Regions from separate parts of the Noviherbaspirillum album genome, predicted to be linked through region 1. Evidence: predicted binding sites of a transcription regulator. Region 1 holds the regulator's gene; each other region holds the start of a gene.
What was found. Region 1 encodes FNR, which switches genes on or off when oxygen is low (the NO sensors DNR and NnrR bind a similar motif). Its sites were predicted from a motif close to TTGATNNNNATCAA; they were not measured.

Region 1 (7,187 bases):
CGGGACCGAACGCTGGCGAGCCGCTGAGGGCGCAGGCATGAACATTCAGCTCGATGCCATACGGGGCTGCCTGGAAGGCGTCATTCCCGGCACCATGGCCACCGCCTCGGCCGATGGCATGCCCAACGTCGCCTACCTGTCGCAGGTGCAATTCGTCGACAGCCGGCATGTCGCCATGTCCTACCAGTTCTTTAACAAGACGCGCCGCAACATCATGGTCAATCCGCGCGCCACGCTGGTGGTGACCCATCCCGCGACCGCGATGCAATACCGGCTGTCTATCGAATACCTGCGCACCGAGACATCCGGTCCTTTGTTCGAAAGCATGAAGGCCAAGCTGGCCGGCATCGCTTCGCAGACCGGCATGAGCGGCGTGTTCCGCCTGCTCGGCGCGGACGTCTTCCGCGTCGACGACATCCAGCAAGTGCCCGGCGAATCCATGCCCATGCCGCCGCCGCAGCGCAACCTGCTGTCCGCCCTGCGCAATGCCAGCGAACGCCTGTCGGCCTGTGTCGACCTGGACAGGCTTCTGTCCGCGACGCTGGCCTGCCTGCAGGATCAGTTCGGCATCGGCCATACGATGATCCTCATGCTCGACCAGGCCGGCGAGCGGCTTTATACGGTGGCCAGCCACGGTTACGAGATTTCGGGAATCGGCTCGGAAATACCGATGGGGCAAGGCGTGATCGGCGTCGCCGCGCGCGAGGGCGTGCCGATCCGCATCAGCCACATGACTTCCGAATACGCCTACAGCCGCGCGATCCGGGAGTGCGCGGAAGACAGCGGGATGGCGGCGGCGCTGGAAACCGAAATACCGCTGCCCGGCCTGAAATCGCCGCGCAGCCAGCTGGCCGTGCCGATTGTCGCCGGGCAGCGCACGCTTGGCGTGGTCTACGTGGAGAGTCCGCAAGACTTGCGCTTTACCTATGACGACGAGGATGCGCTGGTCAGCCTGGCACGGCAGTTGGGCATGTCCATCCTGCATCTGCAGAGCGCCGCGGAATGCGGCGACGAAACTGCGGCACCCGCCGCCGCCGCACCGCCGGGCCCGCAAGGCACGCCGCTTCCGGTACGGCATTTCGCCGGCAACGATTCGGTGTTCCTGGGCGACGATTATCTGATCAAGGGCGTGGCAGGCTCCATTTTCTGGAACCTGTTGCGCGATTATGCGGAGAAGGGTCGCACCGAATTCAGCAACCGCGAACTGCGGCTTGATTCGCGGATTCGGCTGCCGGATGTCAGCGACAATCTTGAAGCCCGCCTGCTGCTGCTGGGCAAGCGCCTGGTCGAACGCAATGCAGCCATGCGCATCGAAAAGACCGGGCGCGGGCGCTTCCGGCTGCGCGTGGATCGCCCGATTTCATTGCTGCAGGAATAGACTTCCTTACTCTTCCGCCAGCCGATTCTTAAAACTTCATTCAAACAATCTTAAAAAAACCTTAAGCCCATGCGGACGGCGGTTTCCACCCGTCGTGCTGCAGTAGACTTCGTCCCCATTCCGATCAACCCGGGAAGGACGAACATGACTCAGATTTCAGCCAGCAGCAGCACAGGCGGTCGCAGCCCGGCATCCATGCTCGAATGCATGATGCTGATCCGCGCCTATGAAGAAAAGACCGCAGAGATTCAGGCATCGGGCGCCGCCGCCGGCACCTGCACCTCCGTCGGCCAGGAAGCTTCCGCGGTCGGCGTGGTCGCCGCGCTTGACGGCGACGACTGCATCCTGACCAACCACCGCAGCGCCGGCCATCTGCTCGCCCGCGGCGCGGACGCCGGCCGCCTGCTGGCCGAAGTCATGGGCCGCAGCACCGGCTACTGCAAGGGCAAGAGCGGCTCCCTGCATATCTCGGCGAAGGAACTCGGCGTGCTGCTGACATCCACCATCGTCGGCGGCGAACTCTCGCTGGCCACCGGCGTCGCGCTCTCGAAAACCATGCTGGACGAACCCGGCATCGTTGCCTGCTTCTTCGGCGACGGCGCCGCCTGCGAAGGCATCTTCCATGAATCGCTCAACCTGGCATCGGTGTGGAAGCTGCCCATCCTCTACGTCTGCGAAAACAACCAGTGGCAAGCCTATGTGCACCGCAAGGAAACCATGAGCGGCGACCATGTGAGCGACTGGGCGAAAAGCTACGACATGCAAAGCCGCACCGTTGACGGCAACGATGTCGAAGCCGTGCACGCGGCGGCCGTCGAAGCGGTTGCTTGCATCCGCGAAACCGGCCGGCCTTATCTGCTGGAAACCTATACCTATCGCCTGCGCGGCCACTTCGAACCGGACGACCAGGCCTATGTCGACCAGGATGAACTCGCGCGCTGGCGCGCGAAGGACCCGGTCGCGCTGATGCGGCAGCGCCTGGCCGCGCGCGGCGAGCTGAGCACCGCCGATATCGCGGTGATCGAGGAGCGCGTGCGCGAGCGGATCGAGCAGGCCGCGCGCTTCGCCGCGGAGTCGCCCTTCCCCGCCATCTCCGAACTCGCCACCGATGTCTACGCCTGAGGAGTCCAGCATGAACAAGATGACCGTCAATGAAGCGATCGGCCAGGCGCTGGCCGAGGAAATGCGGCGCGATCCGCGCGTGCTGATGTTCGGCGAAGGCGTCGCCACCAAGCGGCCTGAGCTGGTGAATGAATTCGGTGCAAAACGGGTGCGCAATACGCCGCTGGCCGAAGGCATTATTGCCGGCACCGCGGCAGGCGCGGCCGCCACCGGCCTGCGCCCCGTGGTCGACCTGCTGTTCGCGCCCTTCCTCTGCTTTGCGATGGATGAAATCGTCAACAGCGCCGGCAAGCTGCGCTACCTCTCCGGCGGCCAGTTCGAATTCCCGATGGTGGTGATGGCCATGACCGGCGCCGGCTGGACCGTCGGCGCGCAGCATAACCACAACCTCGAAGCCTGGTTCGTTCACAGCCCGGGCCTGAAAGTGGTGATGCCGTCCAATGCCGCCGATTTCAAGGGACTGCTCAAGGCGGCGATCCGTGACGACAATCCGGTATTGTTCTTCATCGACCTCGCGCTCGGCTACGTGCCGGGCGATGTGCCGGAGAACGAGCATGTCATCCCCCTGGGCAAGGCCGCCGTCGCGCGCGTAGGCAGCGATGTCACCATCGTGTCCTATGCCAAGATGGTCGGCAGCTGCCTCCAGGCAGCAGAGGCACTGGCGGCAGAGGGCATCTCGGCGGAAGTGATCGACCTGCGCAGCCTCAAGCCGCTGGACGAGGAAGCCATCCTGCGTTCGGTGCGCAGGACGGGCCGCCTGCTGGTCGTGCATGAAGCCAGCCGCATGTGCGGCGTCGGCGCCGAAATCAGCGCCATCGTCTCGGAACAGGCCTTCGATGCGCTCAAGGCGCCGATCGTGCGCCTGACCGGTCCGGATGCTCCGGCAGCGTCGAGCTATCCGCTGGAACAGGCTTTCCTGCCGCAGCCGGGAGCCATTGCGGATGCCGCGCGCAGGCTGGCCGGGCGCGACCGCCTCGGCCCCCTGCATCTGACCGATTCGGCAGCACTCACAGTCTGAATATCTCCACCATTCCCAATACCCCGGAAGGAAACATCATGAACACCACAGCGTCCCTTACTGTCTCCAATGACCGCATCGATTCCGCCAGGCGCGGCGACGATGGTAACGGCGGCGATCGCGCCAGCGCGCCGCCCTTCTCGGCGGTCGGCATCATCTGGCTCAAGCTGGCTGTCGTATACCTGATCATCGGCGTCGGCATGGGCATCATGATGGGCGCCAGCCGCGACTTCACGATGCGGCCCGTCCATGCGCACGTCAACCTGCTCGGCTGGGCGACCATGGCCCTGGCCGGGCTGATCTACAGCGTGTTCCCGGCCGCAGGCCAGAGCAAGCTGGCGCGACTGCATTTCTGGCTCGCCAATCTCTCGCTGCCTGTCATGGCGGTTGCCCTAGGCATGGTCGTCACCGGGACGGCGGCCCTGGTGCCGGTGCTGGCCGCATCGGAGATCGTGGCTGCGCTCGGCATCCTGGTTTTCGCAGCGAACCTTTTCCTCAATCTGAAGGCTCGCTGATCAGCTGACACGCCTGGCGTTCGGCATTGGCTACTCTTCGCGGAAAGTCATGCGCGCACATGACTGCCAATGGCCTGCAACCAAGACCCGAAAAACGGCCTGTAACGACAGGCCGGCGAGCGGGCCTACGAAACCATGTTGTAAAGGAAATTGCCCGCCGAGAACAGCTCGTTGGCGGGAATACCTGAAAAATTGCCCTGTTTGAATAGTTTGGAAAAGGCGCTGAACGCCTCGTCCTCCATTCCCATGCCGTTTTTCAGAATATTAAGAAGCGCATCCGTCTTACCCTGTCCCAAGTCCTTCATCAGGTCTTTGAAACCATTGACCAAACCCTTATCCCCGTTTTTCCCGGTGAGGTTGTCCTTGTTGTGATCTTTCTTGAAGAAGTTGGCCGTAAGGTCCGCAATTTCTCCGCCATTCTTTTTCACGAAGGCGCTTGCCTGTGGAGCGGCGGCCAATCCCGCGCGTGTAATCCCTGCGAGTCCGAGCACTGGTAAAGCCATTTCTTTTCTCCTTGATTAATTCGGATTGATCAACGTCTGCTGCTAATAGGTGTTATGCCGAACCACCTTGTCAGTTCGGTTCATCCAGGATTTGGAACCCGATCCGGAGCCAGCATCCCGTCTGCGAATAACAAGGTGTTCATGCGCGCCACACTAGTAAGTGTTTTGCCGATCGTTCCAGTTCGGATTTATTTTACGGAGCAGCGAAAGAAGCATCCGGGCTCGCACAGATCATTCCCGCAACCGGGAATACATGAGGAGTTGGCCAGGCGACTGCCGGAAGCGCCAAGGATAGGCAAACGCCGGCAAACGCTGGCAAACCCTCCTGCGGCGCGAGGAATGCTTTAATATTTTTCAGTTGACGCGAGCGTTGGCACACCCCTTGCTACATGACTGCAAAACCGACCGGCAGCCGCGATGAAAATCCGATGCCGCTGCCAGACTCCAAGGAAACGCCGTCATGACACAAGCACAAGCCCTCGTCCGCCAGCCCGCCACATCCCGTTCGCGTGAAATCAGCGCACGCTGCTCCGCTTGCAGCATGCATCAGATCTGCCTGCCGATGGGCCTCGAGGAAAAGGATATGGACCGTCTCGACCAGATCATAGGCCGCCGCCGCAAGATCGCCCGTGACAGCCACCTGTACCGCGTCGGCGATCCGTTCACCAATCTGTATGCGATCCGTCTCGGTCACTTCAAGACGCACCAGGTCAACCCAAGCGGCGACCAGCAGGTGACCGGCTTCCAGATGGCTGGCGAACTGCTCGGCATGGATGCGATCAGCACGGAACGTCATCACTGCGACGCGATCGCGCTGGAAGACAGCGAGGTTTGCGAAATCCCGTTTTCGCGGCTGGAAGGCCTGTTCGGGGAAATGCCGCAGCTGCTGCACCACTTCCACCGGATGATGAGCCAGGAAATCACGCGCGAGCAAAGTGTCATGCTCCTGCTTGGCAACATGCGCGCCGAACAGCGCTTCGCCGCTTTCCTGACCAACCTGTCGTCTCGCTATTCGATCCGGGGCTACTCCTCGACCAGCTTCCAGCTGCGCATGACGCGTGAGGAAATTGGCAACTACCTGGGGCTGACGATTGAAAGCATCAGCCGCCTGCTCTCGAAATTCAAGAAGCGCGGCTGGATCAAGGTCAGCAACCGCGACCTCGAATTGCTCGAACCGGTAACGCTCAAGGCGGTCGCCGCAGGCACCCAGACCTGCGCCTGAAACGCGCCGCCGGCTCCTTCCGGACGGTTACAGCGGAACGCGCCGCCCTTTATCGTCGGGCACGTTGAGCAGATAGCAAGTCAGCATGCTTGCCAGGCTGCAGAATCCCCAGAAACAGAAGAATCCCAGGCTGTAGACGCCGAGCGGATTCAATTCGACATGCGCGCCGCCGATCGCGATGTCGCGGGGGTCGAATAGTGAAAAGAAAAAACCTTCGGCCACAATAGCGACCAGAAACGACGGCCACAGGACTGCCATGATCAGTCTTGCCATTGTCACCTCCTCATCTTGCCTGTCCATGAACGACGGACAGGCATTGTTTTCCATTAAAGCGGATTCGCTCTGGCAGCCTTGCGTGATACGTGAATTCCCGAATACGGGAATTCACGTGAAAACCGCTCGCAAAATCGGGAATGGCCCCATGCCTGCCTTCCAGCACTCCTTGCCCCTCCCGGCACCGCCAGCTATGCCAGCTATGCGAGGTGGCGCCAGATTTCGCCCCGCTACTTCCGAATGATCAATCCGTCCGGTCGGCGCTCAGCTCGACCGAGCGCTGCACCGGCCAGTCCCAGACGTCGTGCAGTCGCCAGTTGCGGCCCGCACCTTCCATCGATACCTGCCAGCGTGCGCGGTCAAGCATCGGCAGCGCAACGGCGAAGCTGCCTTCCGCATCCGGCTGCACCTGCAGCACAACGTCTTTCTGGGGCTGGGTCGAATGCACCAGCTTGATGGTCAGCGAGCTTCCGACGGGCTGGCCGAGGCTGCGCACGTTTCCGAGCAGCCGGCCCGAGGAAGCGTCATAGCGGATCGAGGCCCGCAGCTTCATGCTGGCGGCGACCCGGTCCCGGCTCAAGTCCTGGTTGATGGCCTTGCCTTGCTTGTAATAGTCGTCCACCACCAGCGCATCCTGCCGGGTGAATGCAATCCAGGTGGTATGGATGCCGGCGATCACCACGATGATCGGGCCGAGCATCAGCAGCCACGGCCAGCGATGGGCGTACCAAGGTGCCGAGGACACCTTGGATGCGGCGCGGCGAGAATTTGTCGATTGCATGATGCACTCCTTCATTGATTCGTTGATTGCGTTGGCCGGTTCGTATTTAACGGGGCACGATGAAAACCGCTTGTTCCTCGACCCGCAGCCGTTCATCGTCTTCCGCCTTCAGTTCGAACCAGATCTTGTTCGATCCCTTTTCACCCTTGCCGTGGGCGATGCGCACCCGGACCGGCACGGCGCGGGAAGCGGTAGGCTCGAGCAAGACTTCGTCTTCCGTCGCCAGCGCGATGCTGTCGATGCCCTTGACCGAAATCCGGTAACGGTGCGGCCGTTCGTCGGTATTCATGATCTGCAGGCGGTAGACGTTTTCGATCATGCCGTCCTCCACTTCGCGGCCCATCGAGCCGCGGTCGCGAATCACGTCCAGCTTGA
Region 2 (7,187 bases), on a different contig from region 1:
GCCGACCTTTTCCCAATTGGGCCTGAGCGAATTGGACAACGACTGGTTTTCCGTCATGTCCTACGAAGATGAATTCGGTTTCGACCTGGGCAGCTATGACCCCGCCACGCCGATGCCGCTGGATGTTCTTGCCCTGCAGCATTTATACGGCAAGAACATGAGCACGAATGCGGGCGACAGCAGTTACACCCTTCCGGTCAATAATTTCTATTCCACCATCTGGGACGCGGGCGGCACCGACACGGTCGATCTGAGCGGCGCCAGCGGAGGCTGGTCCGTCAGCCTCCCCGACATGCAGCTGTCCACGCTGGTCGATACCAAGACCGGCATGGCCTACCTCGAAAGCGAAAAGAACGCATCCACGCCCACCACGCTGTACTGGCTGATGGGCGACATCGAGAATCTCGCCGGCTCCGGTTTCACCGACACGCTGGTCGGCTCGCAGGGAAACAATGTGCTGCGCGGCGGCGGCGGGAACGATGCGATCGACGGTGCGGGCGGAACCGATACCGCGTTGTATGCATCGGCCAGGGACAACTACACGATTGCACGCGCAGCCACCGGTCCGGCCTTGAACGTCGCAGCAAACGCCGGGAGCGAAAGCAACGAAGGCACCGACAGCCTGACCAATATCGAGCGTCTCTCGTTCGCCGACAGGAGCGTGGCCTTCGATGATATCGGTGAGTCAGTCTATCGGCTGTACGAAGCAGCCTTCGGCAGAAAGCCCGACGATGCGGGACTGGGTTACTGGATCGCCCAGCGCGATGCGGGCCTGAGCCTGGAGGAGGCTGCCCGGAGCTTCATTGCATCGGCGGAGTTTCAGCAGAAATACGGCACGAATCTGGATAATGCCGACTTCGTCGGAGCGCTGTATTCAAACGCCCTGAATCGTGCGCCGGATGCCGCCGGCTTCGCATACTGGACCGACCAGTTGGAGCGCGGCACCATCAGCCGCCATGCGATGCTCGCCGCGTTCAGCGAGAGCCCCGAGCACGTTGCCCAGCTTGTCGGCTCGCTGCAGAACGGCGTCGACTATATCCAGTACGCATAGAGCGGTTCCGCCAGGGTAACTTGCCTGCGCAGCGGTCAGGCGCTGCCGGGAAGTTTCCCCGGTGTCGCCGCGGTCGCCGGCGGCGCCTCGCGCACACCGTCGGCAGGCGATTCCCGCGACAGCCATTGCTTGAGCATCTGGCAGCCCGCAAGCAGCATGGCCCCGCCATAGATGCAGAGCACAATGAAGGTACAACGAATCCACAGCACAACGACAGATAGATTTTCTTCCAGATCGCTCATGACAGGCCCTCCATAGGTGTCCCTGAGTCAAACTTTACTCCCGGCTATACGTGAAACATTGAGAGCAAGCAAAGGAAGGTCGGCGGTTTATGGATTCGGCCCGGAAAATGAACCATTTTCCGGGCCGAATCAAGAGAGCGAATCAGGGCGAAAACGCTCTATCTATGCCGCGAGAGCGGTTTCGCCATGACCTGCTTGCCGATCCCGGGCGGATTGCTTCTGGTACGGCGTTGCGCCTCCTTGCCATGGCCCGCCATGTCGCGCCGCCGCGCCTTGTCCCAGAAACAATCCGCCTCGGCCTCGACTAAGCCGGTCAAGGCGAAACCGTTCGAGGCGCGGCCGGCATTGAACTCACATTTCCGGACCGACGCCGACCGGCGGCGGCGCAAGATTCACGATCATCGAGAAAAGCTGCTGCATGGTCGTGTCAGCCCGGCTTCCCTCAAGCGGATTTTTTTCTTCGCTGAAAGCGGCATCGAGCTCGCGCCAGTCGTCCTCGCTCAATACCTCCAGGGCGATGGCGAGAATCTTCTGTTCTTCCAGACGCATGTGCGCCTTGTAGAAATCGGCGTATTGTCCGGCCATCAGCGCAAACGGCTCGAACGCGGCGGCCCCCTCCAGTTCGTAGCGGTTCAGCGCATGTTCCAGGTCAAGCACCAGTCGGTCGCCGAGCGCATGCTGCGCCTCGAGCTCGATGATGGCTTCGTCCGCTTCGCCGGTGCGCTTGCGAATCATCGGGAACAGGAAGCGGTCTTCCTTCGGATGGTGCACGCGCTCGGGATAGTCGTGGATATAGAGAAGCATCGCCCGCAGCACCTTCAGGTCGGGCTTCTTTCCGCCGTCGCTGATGGCGCGGATAATCTGAAGCATGCCCTGCAGGACGGCACTCAGTACATCGTGGTCGTGCTGGATGATATTGACTGCCGCATGGGATGAGCGCAAACGCATGATTGATCTGCCTGTTCTGAATAAGGGAAACGGATGCGCCGCCCGGCAGGGTTCAAGTCAAGGCTGCGGAAACGGCACGGTAGGCGGATGCTATTTGGCCGGTCCCTTCAATTCCTTGACCTCAATCAAATTTTTCCGGATCGCGGCATGGGCGCCGGCAGCGCGGGCTTGCTTGGCTTGCCCGGTCCGCCGGACGCGCGCCGCTCAGGCAGTCAGGCAATCACGTTCAGGCGATCAGCTTCAATCCCGGCGGCAGCGAATCGCCGAGGAAGCCGCGCTGGCTGACTTCATCGAGGTCCACCGTCTGTTCCACCATGTCGGCCCAGGACGGCGATGCGCCGGACGACTTCAGGCGCTGCACGACGCGCCCGCGCAGGTCGGCCGGCACGTCGCGCACGCGGTCCCCGGTGGAGCGCGCGATATGGGCGGCAGCCAGCGCCGCGCCATCGACGCGTTTCCAGTCCAGCGCCAGCAGCCGTTCCAGCCACGGCGCGGCAATGTCCGGCGCCACCACCTCATGCGCAGCGCCTTGGAAGGGGCGGCGCGCTCCGATGCGGGCAAGCGTCCACAGGATAAGGCTGTCCGAGGGCGGCGTGGCATTGCGCTGCAAGGGCATCGATTTATCCAGCAGGCCGAGCAGCCAGTCGCCGATCTCGGTCTTGTAGCTCGCGGGGATTCGTTCCAGCGAGCCGGCCAGGCGGAGCATGTCGTCGTAGCCGCCGGCAACGAGATGGGGAGGCCGGTCGCGCAATGCGGCTTCATCGTCCTGCACATTGAAGGCGAAATCGTCGAGCAGGCGAAGCTGCCTTGTGGTGTCGAGACCACCCGCGACGCGACGCCACAGCGTCCACCATTCGGTGGCGACCTGGCTCTCCTTCACATACTGGATGCCGGTGTCGAACATGGCCCACAGCTGATCGATGCGCCAGTCGTCGAGCGGATAGCCGAAGCCGGGCCGCAGGCAGTAGCCGGCCAGATTGAGCCAGACGCGTTCATGGTCGGCGGAGCGGCGGCGTGCGCGGGCGCGCTGCAGCAGCGCATCGAACAGCTTGCGCAGCACCGGGGTGCTCCACTGCTCGCGGCCGCCGATCAGCTTTTCCAGCTGGGCGCGCAATTGCCTGACTTCCTTCGGCGGCAGTTTCTGCGAGCGGCTGCCGAAGATGCGGTCGATTCTTTCCAGCGCCTCGCCGATGCGGGCCGGCAGCGCATCGGCACCGGCCTCCGGGCCGGACCCGGCGTGCTGCGCATCTCCTGCAGCGCGATCCTGCCGGTCTTCTACTTCCCGCAGCTGAAATTCCAGCAGCCAGCGCCGCTCCGCATCTTCCGTGCTCACGCAGTGCATCTCCAGCGTGCCCACTTCGGTCAGCGCGGTGGCGAGCCTTACCGGCACCTCCGCCTTCGCACCAGCCCCCGCCCCCGACTCCGCCGGCAGCACGGTGGCGATCGGGGGCAGGGGCACGAGATCGCCCGGCGCAAGTTCGACCAGCTCGCCGGGCAGCGGCGCGCGGTTGCCGCGGTCCACCGTCGAGGACATCAGGTGAAAGCGTACCGGCCGGCCGAGGCGCAGCGCGAAGACGCGGTCTTCCAGCAGCAGCTCGCGTCCCTGCTCGCTGCCCTTGGGCAGGACGCAGACCGCGCGCAGGGTATCGTTTTTTGCCTGCACGGACGCTTCCCTGCTGCGCTCGTCCAGCATCAGGAAATAGGAGCGCGGCGAGCCGCCGCCGATGCGGGGCGCGAGACCTTCCCGCGCCAATGCGAAGGCGACCGCGCCGCGCGCGACCGCGACATCCGGGTTGTCGTTGTGCAGCAGATGCAGGGCTTGTCCGCGCCAGCGGCCGAGCGCATCCCGCAGCCGCGATGCGAGGGCCGGCGCCCGGAATACCCCACCATTGAGCAGCAGGGTATCGGGAATGGCCGGGGCACCGGCGTCAACATCCGCATGGCCATCGTCTGTCATGCCCAGCGCTTCGCGGGATGGGCCGGCAAACTGGGCAAGAAAGGCCGCGAGATGGCGGGTGACCGCGGGATCGCTCGCATACGGCAGACCGAACTCGACGATGCCGCTGCGGCGCTGCTGCACCGGTTCGTCGGCCTCCACCAGCGGGAAAAAGCCGTCGACCACGATGCGCAGCGCTTCGTCGCGCGTCAGTTCGATGCTGCGGGACCCGCCGATCAGGCGCGAGCCGGCGCCGAGCAGCGTGACCGCGACCTTCTCCGGTGCGTCGGATGCGAGCAGCTGCTCCTTGGCGCTGCGGCAGCGTTCCAGCAATTGCGACAGCTCGGTCGCCGACAGGCGGCGCTGGCCGCCCTGGCCGCCCTCCCGGCTGTTGCCCTGCATGCGGCTTTCGGCCACGTGCGCGAGCACCAGGTCCATGTTGTCGCCGCCCAGCATCAGGTGCTTGCCGACACCGATGCGCGTCAGCTGCGGTAGGCCATCCTGCAGCTCCACCTTGATCAGGCTGAGGTCGGTGGTGCCGCCGCCGACATCGCACACCAGCACCAGGCGGGTCTGCGCCAGTTCGGCCGCAAGATTGGCGCGATGGCGGAATACCCAGTCGTAGAAGGCAGCCTGCGGTTCCTCCAGCAGGCGCAATGTCGCCAGGCCGGCCTGGGCCGCGGCGCGGACGGTGAGGGCGCGCGCGCTTTCGTCGAAGGAAGCGGGCACGGTCAGCACGATATCCTGCTGCTCCAGCGGCGCATCCGGAAACCGCAGGTTCCAGGCCGCGCGCACATGGGCCAGGTAGCTGGCGCTGGCTTCCACCGGCGACACCTTGAGCACATCGTCGCCCGCGCCCCACGGCAGGATGGGGGCGAGGCGGTCGACCGCCGCATGAGACAGCCAGCTCTTGGCGCTGGCCACCAGCCGGCCCGGCACCTGCGCGCCCAGCTTGCGCGCGAGCGCGCCGACGATGACCGGCCCGGCCTGCGCCTCCTGTTCCCGCGCGCCGGTCCAGGGCAGCTGCAGGTCGCCCGGGGCCAGTTCGCCCGGAGCCGCATGAAAGCGCAGCGAAGGCAGCAGGGGCGCCGCCTTGACTTCCCCCGGCGCGGTCAGCTGCTCGATGTCGAACAGGCGAATGTCATGGCTGCCGTGTTCCGCATAGGCGACGACGGTATTGGTGGTGCCGAGATCGATGCCTACCCTGTAGCGCTTCATCGCATCTTGTGCCCGTGCGCTCAGGACTGCGCCTGTCCGCGCACGTCGAACTCCACCTTCCAGCGCTCGCTGCCGTTGCGCGGCACCGCCGACAATTCCAGCGTGCCGGCTTCGGTGACCTTGGCCTGCAGCCTCACCTGAACCACCTCGCCCGGCTGCCGGCCTTCGGTAGGCAGCATCGACTGGATCTCTTCCAGCTCCTGCAGTTCATCGGGCTGCCAGAAATCGAGCAGGGTGCCGATCTGGTCCTGGCGGCGCGTGGAGGAACCGAAGAAGCGGAAATGCACCGGCTCGCCGACCACGAGGCCGAATTCCTCGGTCTGCAGTTCGGCCTCGGTGCCTTCCTCCATGCCGAAGGGAGCGATGCACAGCGCCTGGATCGGCGGTTCCATGCCGGGAATGGCGGGCATGGAAGATTCGACGCCCACGTAAAACGCGCGCGCCGTGCCGCCGCGGATACGCACGCCGCGCCCGCGCCGCACATAGCCGTAGTACGCGGCGCCGCGCGCCACCGCCAGGTCGAGGTCGGCCCCGGTCAGCAGGCGCGCGGGTTCGGCGTTTTCACCGGCGAGCCAGCCGTTGATGGTGGCCAGGGTGCGTTCGGCCAGGATGCCGGACTTGAACACGCCGCCGTTGAACAGCACCGCGGTCGGATGCAGGAACGAAGCGTCGGCGCGCACGCGTCCGGCGAAATCTTCCAGCTCCGACAGCGCCGAGGTCTGGCGCGCCAGGAAGGCGGCGAGGTGGCGCGTGACGGCCGCATCCTGCGCGAACGGCAGGCCGAGCTGGGTCAAGGCGGCGCGCGTGCGGGTGGCCGGGCGGGCCGACGCGTCGACCTGCGGGAAGAAGCCTTCCAGGATGACCGAGGTGACTTCCTCGCGCGTGAGTTCGGTGCGGATGGAACCGCCAATCAGCCTGGAGCCGCGGCTGGGCACGACGATGGGCACGTTCTGCGCGCCGGCATCCGACAGCAGGCTTTCCTTGGCCGAGCGGCAGGCATAGGTCAGCGCGCGCATCTGCCATGGATCGAGCTGGGTACCGCCGGCGGCCAGCTTGCGCGCGACCACGTGGGCCAGCGTCAGGTCCATGTTGTCGCCGCCGAGCAGGATGTGATCACCGACCGCGACCCGGTGCAGTTCCAGGTTGCCTTCGCGTTCCAGCACCGCGATCAGCGAGAAGTCGCTGGTGCCGCCGCCGACATCGACCACGAGAATGATGTCGCCCGGCCGAACCTGCTTGCGCCACTGGCCCTGGCTGTTCTGGATCCAGCTGTAGAGCGCCGACTGCGGCTCTTCCAGCAGCGTCAGCGACTGGTAGCCGGCGCTGCGCGCGGCTTCGGCGGTCAGCTCGCGGGCGGCCGGATCGAAGGAGGCGGGAATGGTGACGGTGACGTCCTGCAGTTCGAAGGGCGCGTCCGGATGCGCATGGTTCCATGCGGCCTTGAGATGTTCGAGATAACGCACCGAGGCTTCCAGCGGCGATACGCGCGCCACTTCCGGCGGCGCATCGCCGGGCAGGATGGCGGCGCGGCGGTCGACGCCGGGATGGCAGAGCCAGCTCTTGGCGCTGGACACCAGGCGGATCGGCGTGGTGGCGCCGCGGCCGCGGGCCAGTTCGCCGACCACGTACGGCAGGTCGCCGCTCCAGGGCAGGGTGCGTTCCCCGGGCGCCAGTTCATCGCCGTGCGGCAGGTAGAGGAAGGAAGGCAGGAGCGGCTGCGCTTCCACCGCGCCGGGCGCGGTGAGCTGCGGCACTTCCAGCACGCCGTGGATGGTCTTGTCGCCGTCGCTGG
Region 3 (7,187 bases), on a different contig from region 1:
GACGCGACCACCGCGCCCATGCGGCATCGAGCTTGCCGCCGAGCAGTGCGGCAATGCCGAATGCGAAGGCAACGGAAAATCCCACGTAGCCCATGTAGAGAAGCGGCGGATGGATGATCATGCCGAAATCCTGCAGCAGCGGGTTCAAGTCCTTGCCTTCGGATACGGCAGGCAGCAGCCGATCGAAGGGATTGGATGTGAATAATAAAAATGCGAGAAAGCCGGTGCTGATCAATCCCAGTACACCGAGCACGCGCGCAGTCATTTCACGCGGGAGCTGGCGGCTGAACCGCGCAACGCTGAAAGACCAGAGAGAAAGCATGAAGATCCAGAGCAGGAGCGAACCTTCATGGCCGCCCCATGTTGCGGTCACGCGATAATGCAGAGGCAGTTGCGTATTGGAGTTGGCGGCAACGTAAATGACGGAGAAGTCATTGCTCACGAATGCATGCACAAGACAGCCGAATGCGAATGCAATCAGAAACAGCTGAGCCGCCGCGGCCGGACGAGCAGTGGCCATCCACTGCGCATTACCGCGCGCCGCGCCTGCCAGAGGAAGAGCGCCCTGAACCACGGCTACGCAAAGCGCCAGCATCGCGGCAAAATTTCCGAGTTCTGGAATCATCGGTCTGCCGGCCCCTGCTGGTTAGCCATGCTTTCCTTGGCCTTGCGCGCGTTCTCCATGGCATAGGCCGCTTCGGGCGGCATGTAATTCTCGTCGTGCTTGGCCAATACTTCATCTGCTCGGAATGTGCCGTCTTGAGCCAGCTTACCCTGGGCTACCACACCCTTCTCCTCCCTGAACAAATCGGGAAGTATGCCCCTGTATTCGACAGGAATACGCTGGACCTGGTCGGATACCACGAAACGGACCGTGAGGCCGTCAGGCAAGCGCTGCACACTGCCTGCCTCGACCATGCCTCCAACTCGGAATGTGCGTGCCGCTGCAGCTTCACCAGCCATCACCTGCGTCGGCGTGTAGAAAAAAACCAGGTTCTGCTGAAATGCGGACAACACCAGCCATCCGGCCAGACCAAACAAGGAAAGCGCGCAAGTGACCAATATCAGCCGTTTGTTTCTACTTTTCATTCGCAAACTTTCCTGTATGGCGAGACATCCGGTCAACACGACGCACTCCGGCCTGCCGCCTGAAATGCAAGGAGACGACTTCGGCAATCACTGCGCCGCCGGCGACAAGCACCGATCCCCAGACATACAGGCCGTGCCCGCCCATCTCGATGAAATGGCTCAACGAATCCCAGTTCATTTACCCGCCTTTACATAATCTTGAATCCACTGCGCATGGCGTTCCCGTTCCACAATGATGCATCTGACCCGCTTGAGCGCGACAGCAATCGTGTAGGCCCATGCTGCCATTGCCATCAGCAGCATGCCGGCAAGCATGACGAAAGCCATGCTCGGCGCCTTGGTCAGGCTTACGCTCGCTCCCTGGTGCAAGGTATTCCACCACTGCACGGAAAAATAAATGACAGGCACGTTGAATACGCCGACCAGTGCGAGAACGGCGCTGGCCTTGTCGGCACGGCGCGGATCGTCGATGGCATTGTGCAGGGCCATGAAACCCAGGTACAGGAAGAGCAGGATCAGTTCGGAAGTGAGCCTGGCATCCCACACCCACCAGGTTCCCCAGGTAGGCTTGCCCCATAGGGCTCCGGTCCATAATGCAAGAAACGTAAACATCGCGCCGGTAGGAGCTAGCGCGGTCGCCATCATGAACGACAGGCGCGTTCCCAGTACGAGACCGATTCCAGCCCATCCCGCCATCACGACATAGATCAGCATGGACATCCATGCCGCCGGCACATGAACGAAAATGATGCGGTAGGCTTCTCCCTGCTGAAAATCGGTGGGGGCCAGTAGAAAGCCGACGACAAAGCCTGCCAATGCGAGCAGAGCCGCAAGTGCAAGAAAGAAAGGGATGAGCCTTCCCGCCAATGGATAAAATTTTTGTGGCGATGCATACATACGCCATGAAACCGCACTCGGCTGCGTTGCCTCGAGGACCTTATGTTCAGAGACCTGCACTATGGAATTTCCTCTTCTCATCGGGTTGCACCGCATCGACAATGTTATCTTTCTTGATATCCGGACAGGACATGAATTCCGGCCTTCGGGTCCTGCGTCTCTTGTGCGCCATTCACTTCATGCGCTTTCATTTCGTCGCCATGCATTGCTATTCAATCGCGATTCTCAATGACGCTGCCGTTACCCAGGGACCCAGCGCCAGGGATGCTGAAAGCCCTGCTGCCAGCAGCAACATATGAGCTGCCACATTGGCGCCGGCATGCGTTGCCCCGGCACCGAAGATAAGTACCGGTACGTAAAGAGGCAGCAATACGATCGTTGCGAGGATACTGTTCCCTTTTACACCAAGCGTAAGCGCTGCGCCTATTGCCCCCACTGCGCTGAAAATGGGTGTGCCGATCAGCAGACCGATGACCAATGCGACAGTCGTCGGAGTATCCAGGTCGAACAGCAGTCCCGACAAAGGCGCCAGCAACACGATCGGAAATCCGGTTGTGCTCCAGTGTGCAATCACCTTGGCAAGCACTGCGACCGGCAGAGGCTCATTTGCCAGAAGCATCTGTTCAAGGCTGCCGTCGCTATGGTCCGACCCGAAAATGCGTCCGATCGAGAGCGTCGATGACAGCAACGCGCTCACCCAGACGATAGCGGGCGCAAGATCCCTCAGCAATTGCTTGTCCGTCCCCAAAGCCAGCGGAAACAGCGAAACAACAATCAGAAAAAACACCAGCGCACTGAACAGGTCGGAGAGCTGACGCATCGCCAGAAGCAGATCCCGTTGAAGAACGACGAAGAATAGCCTCACCATGCCGACGCTTACCCAACATATCCCAAATGCACTTCAGCAGCCCGGGAAACACGGAGCGGCACGTCTTCATGCGACGTGTACACAATCGATCCGCCGCCATCAACGTGGTCCTCCAGATATTTCGCAAGCGCTGCCACAGCCGATTGATCGAGTGCAACAAAGGGTTCGTCGAGAATCCACAGCGGAGCACGGGACAGGGCAAGCCGAGTCAATGCGACACGCCGGCGTTGTCCTACCGACAGTGCACGAACCCGCATGCCGGCGAGGTGAGCCAAGCCAGCGCTTTCCAGCGCCTGATGGATCGTATCGTCCGTCGGGCTGCCTCCGTTCAAACGCAATGCGAAACGCAGGTTCTCTTCAACGAGCAGCTCGTCTTTCAATGCATTCGCATGTCCGATATATGTCACCTCACTGTGATAATTTTCCCTCGATGAATAGATGCTCGCACCACGCCATCGGATGTCGCCGTCGTCAGGCTGACGCAACCCGCACAGCAGGCGAAGAAGCGAGGTCTTCCCGCTCCCGTTAGGACCTGCTATGCGCAAAATCGATCCTTGCTCGACGCGAAAACTTAGAGAGGTGAACAGGGCACTATCGCCGCGGGTACACGCTAACCTGATTGCCTCCAGCACTATCCGCATCCTTTCATAACAAAGCACATCGTCTCCGGGTCTTCAGCAAACTGAAAACCATCACCAACGGACTGACCGCATGAAGTACTGAATCCGCTTCATATGCCCGGCTCCCGATCCGATGCCGATCCCGAACGTTTGCCTATTCCGAGACCACATCTTTTACCGGCCGAACGCGCCGCATTTGCCATGCTATCGATTGGGATTGGCAAAAGACGATTTGGTGCAATCGATCAGACGTCATTAAATAACGTGCACCATCTTGATGAATTTGACTCAAGTCAAGGTTTCTCCACCCTTCCCTGCTCGACAATGCATTGCATAAATGGAGAAAGCCATGGGAACGCTGTTTGACAAGCTGCTGAGTGATCACGGTCGGTGCGAGCGCCATCTTGAAGCTTTGTCCAAGTCAGTAGCAGACAAAGACTGGAATCTGGCGGCCCAATACTGTGCCCATTTTTCAGAGTCGTTCATTGGACATATCGAAGAGGAAGAGTCGAGCTTCTTCTCCTGTCTAAGACAGTCAGTAAAAGGATGTGACTGGTTCCTGGATGATTTGCGAATGGATCACGTGCGCTTGAAAGCCTTGCTCACTAGGATGCTTCAAGCTGTCCACGACAAGAATGCAGAGGGATTTTACTTGCATGCCGAATCCCTTTTGATTTTGATGAGAGACCACAGCGTCAAGGAAGAAGACATTCTGTATCCGGCTGTCCAACGGCGTCTGCAGAACGAAACTCATGAAGCCGTGCGAAAGACTTCATGTGCGCCGCAGCAGAGGGAACCAAGTTGAAGAGTCATTGCTCTACGCTGCTTCTTGACGGTGCAATATTAATAATCGGTGCAATCACTTGCAGCCGTGACTTGAGGGTTGACCTATATGGATAAACAGTCTCCGCCGACCAAGACCGAGGAAATACAGGCCTTCCTCCTCATTACCGCGGTTGCGGCGCCGGTCCTGGCCTTTCTGGGCGTTTCGGGCTACGGATTCTTCGTCTGGATGTATCAGCTTTTCACCGGAACGCTTCCCTCTGGCTGAGCAGGCATGCTTCGCTTCTTACTGACTTCGTTACGCAGGCAACGCCATGGAACCTGAACTTCATATTGCCGGAATAGTGGTTTTCTCCAATCCGGCGAACGCAGAGAATGTCGCCGCCTCCATCCGGGCGATCCCTGCCGCGACGATCTTCGTGGTCGCGCCTGATGGAAAAATCGTGGTGACGCTGGAAGCGGAGAGTACCAAGCGCACATTGGATTATATGGATGCAATACGTGTTTTACCGGGCGTGATTGATGTGGCGATGGTGTATCAGCATGCCGAGCCCGTTTCCGCATTCGAAGAGGAGATTGAATAAATGAAGCTGACGCGCCGTGATTTCATCAAGCAAACCGCTGCAATGACTACAGCGACCACGGTTGGCATCCCGTTGGAGAGCTTGGCATCTAATGTAGTTACCGATGCGAGCAAGACACAGCTGGCTTGGTCGAAAGCGCCTTGCCGCTTCTGCGGCGTCGGCTGCGGCGTCAACGTTGGAGTAAAGGACGGGCGCGTGGTCGCCACGCATGGCGACATCAACGCGGAAGTCAATCGCGGCATTAACTGCGTCAAGGGCTATTTCCTCTCCAAGATCATGTACGGCCAGGACCGCCTGACCAAGCCTCTGCTGAGAATGAAGAACGGCCGGTACGACAAGAACGGCGAATTCACGCCTGTCTCCTGGGATACCGCCTTCGACACGATGGCCCAGCACTTCAAGCGCACGCTGCGAGAGAAGGGACCGACTGCCGTCGGAATGTTCGGCTCCGGGCAATGGACAATTTGGGAAGGCTACGCCGCTGCAAAACTCTTCAAGGCAGGATTTCGGTCGAATAATATCGATCCGAACGCGCGTCACTGCATGGCGTCCGCGGTTGCCGGATTCATGCGCACCTTCGGCATGGATGAGCCGATGGGCTGTTACGACGATATTGAAAACGCCGATGCGTTCGTGCTGTGGGGCTCGAACATGGCGGAGATGCATCCCATCCTGTGGACCCGCGTTACGGACCGAAAGCTGTCGGCCCCGCATGTCAAGGTCGCTGTCCTGTCGGTCTATGAACACCGCAGTTTCGAACTCGCCGATCAATCCATTATCTTTCAGCCCCAGACCGATCTGGCGATCCTCAATTTCATCGCCAACCATATCATCAAGACCAACCGCGTCAACCGGGAATTCGTCGACAAGCACACCCGCTTCGTGATGGGCAATACCGACATCGGTTATGGCTTGCGTCCGGAGCATCCGCTGCAGAAGGCAGCCACTCACGCAGCCGATGCCGGCGGCGGAAAACCCAGCAATTTCGAGGAATTCGCGAAGTTCGTCAGCGCATACGACGTTGACTCGGTGGCGAAGCTCACCGGAGTGACCAAAGAACGTCTCATCCGCCTGGCTGAGTTGTACGCCGACCCCAAGGTGAAGGTCATGTCCTTCTTCACCATGGGCTTCAACCAGCATACCCGCGGGACGTGGTGCAGCAATCTTCTGTACAACATCCATCTCCTGGCCGGGAAAATATCCACACCTGGCAATAGCCCGTTTTCATTGACCGGGCAGCCTTCGGCCTGCGGCACCGCGCGGGAAGTCGGCACCTTCTCGCATCGCCTGCCGGCAGACATGCTGGTGGCAAATCCGAAGCACCGGGAAGTGGCGGAAAAAATCTGGCAGCTCCCTGCGGGGACAATTCCCGAAAAGCCGGGCTTCCATGCCGTGCTGCAGAGCCGCATGCTCAAGGACAGCAAGCTCAATGCCTACTGGATCATGTGCAACAACAACATGCAGGCGGGCCCCAACGTGATGGAGGAGATGCTGCCGGGATACCGCAATCCGAATAACTTCATCGTCGTGTCGGATGTCTATCCGACAGCGACCACCATGGCTGCCGACCTGATTCTTCCAACTGCGATGTGGGTGGAAAAGGAAGGCGCCTACGGCAATGCCGAACGGCGCACGCAGTTCTGGCATCAGCTTGTCAATGCGCCCGGCGAAGCCAAATCCGATTTATGGCAGCTTGCCGAATTCTCCAAGCGTTTCAAGATGGAAGACGTCTGGCCGCCGGAGCTGCTCGACAAGGCGCCGCAATACCGCGGCAAGACTATGTTCGACATGCTGTTCCGCAATGGCGCCGTCAACCGCTATCCGAACACGCAAGTCGAAGCGGGCTACGCAAACGACGAGGCCAAGGCGTATGGCTTCTATATCCAGAAAGGGCTGTTTGAAGAGTACGCGCAATTCGGTCGTGGCCACGGCCACGATCTGGCGCCCTTCGATGTGTATCACAAGGAAAGAGGGCTGCGCTGGCCGGTGGTCGACGGCAAGGAGACCCGGTGGCGATATCGGGAAGGCAGCGATCCTTACGTCAAGAAAGGTGAAGGCTACAATTTTTATGGAATGCCCGACGGCAAAGCGGTGATCTTCGCACTTCCTTACGAAAAGCCTGCTGAAGCACCCGACAAGGAATTTCCTTTCTGGCTGTCGACCGGCCGCGTTCTCGAGCACTGGCATACCGGCACCATGACCCGGCGCGTACCCGAGTTATATCGCGCGGTTCCCAATGCAGTCTGCTATATGCATCCGGACGATGCCAAAAAACTTGGCGCACGCCGCGGTGACATGATCGAAATTTCTTCCCGGCGCGGTTCGATACGCAGTCGCGTGGAGACG

Region 2: a site for FNR is predicted at 2,357-2,370, ahead of RY831_RS25670 (hemerythrin domain-containing protein). Genes of this name have one in related genera too.
Region 3: a site for FNR is predicted at 3,758-3,771, ahead of RY831_RS31490 (hemerythrin domain-containing protein). Genes of this name have one in related genera too.

What each region holds. Positions count from the first base shown of each region.
Region 1 is NZ_JAWIIV010000006.1:77,802-84,988, forward strand. It holds gene RY831_RS09285 (hypothetical protein) at 1-41, shown strand, start outside; gene RY831_RS09290 (GAF domain-containing protein) at 38-1,378, shown strand; gene RY831_RS09295 (thiamine pyrophosphate-dependent dehydrogenase E1 component subunit alpha) at 1,523-2,500, shown strand; gene RY831_RS09300 (alpha-ketoacid dehydrogenase subunit beta) at 2,511-3,518, shown strand; gene RY831_RS09305 (hypothetical protein) at 3,557-4,033, shown strand; gene RY831_RS09310 (hypothetical protein) at 4,159-4,536, opposite strand; gene fnr (fumarate/nitrate reduction transcriptional regulator Fnr) at 4,997-5,758, shown strand; gene RY831_RS09320 (hypothetical protein) at 5,786-6,031, opposite strand; gene RY831_RS09325 (FixH family protein) at 6,276-6,812, opposite strand; gene ccoG (cytochrome c oxidase accessory protein CcoG) at 6,859-7,187, opposite strand, start outside.
Region 2 is NZ_JAWIIV010000032.1:20,055-27,241, reverse strand. It holds gene RY831_RS25680 (DUF4214 domain-containing protein) at 1-1,051, shown strand, start outside; gene RY831_RS25675 (hypothetical protein) at 1,087-1,293, opposite strand; gene RY831_RS25670 (hemerythrin domain-containing protein) at 1,645-2,241, opposite strand; gene RY831_RS25665 (Hsp70 family protein) at 2,468-5,395, opposite strand; gene RY831_RS25660 (Hsp70 family protein) at 5,416-7,187, opposite strand, start outside.
Region 3 is NZ_JAWIIV010000065.1:4,945-12,131, forward strand. It holds gene RY831_RS31460 (heme lyase CcmF/NrfE family subunit) at 1-625, opposite strand, end outside; gene ccmE (cytochrome c maturation protein CcmE) at 622-1,089, opposite strand; gene ccmD (heme exporter protein CcmD) at 1,079-1,267, opposite strand; gene ccmC (heme ABC transporter permease CcmC) at 1,264-1,986, opposite strand; gene ccmB (heme exporter protein CcmB) at 2,195-2,854, opposite strand; gene ccmA (cytochrome c biogenesis heme-transporting ATPase CcmA) at 2,863-3,486, opposite strand; gene RY831_RS31490 (hemerythrin domain-containing protein) at 3,824-4,279, shown strand; gene RY831_RS31495 (periplasmic nitrate reductase, NapE protein) at 4,367-4,525, shown strand; gene RY831_RS31500 (chaperone NapD) at 4,572-4,841, shown strand; gene napA (nitrate reductase catalytic subunit NapA) at 4,842-7,187, shown strand, end outside.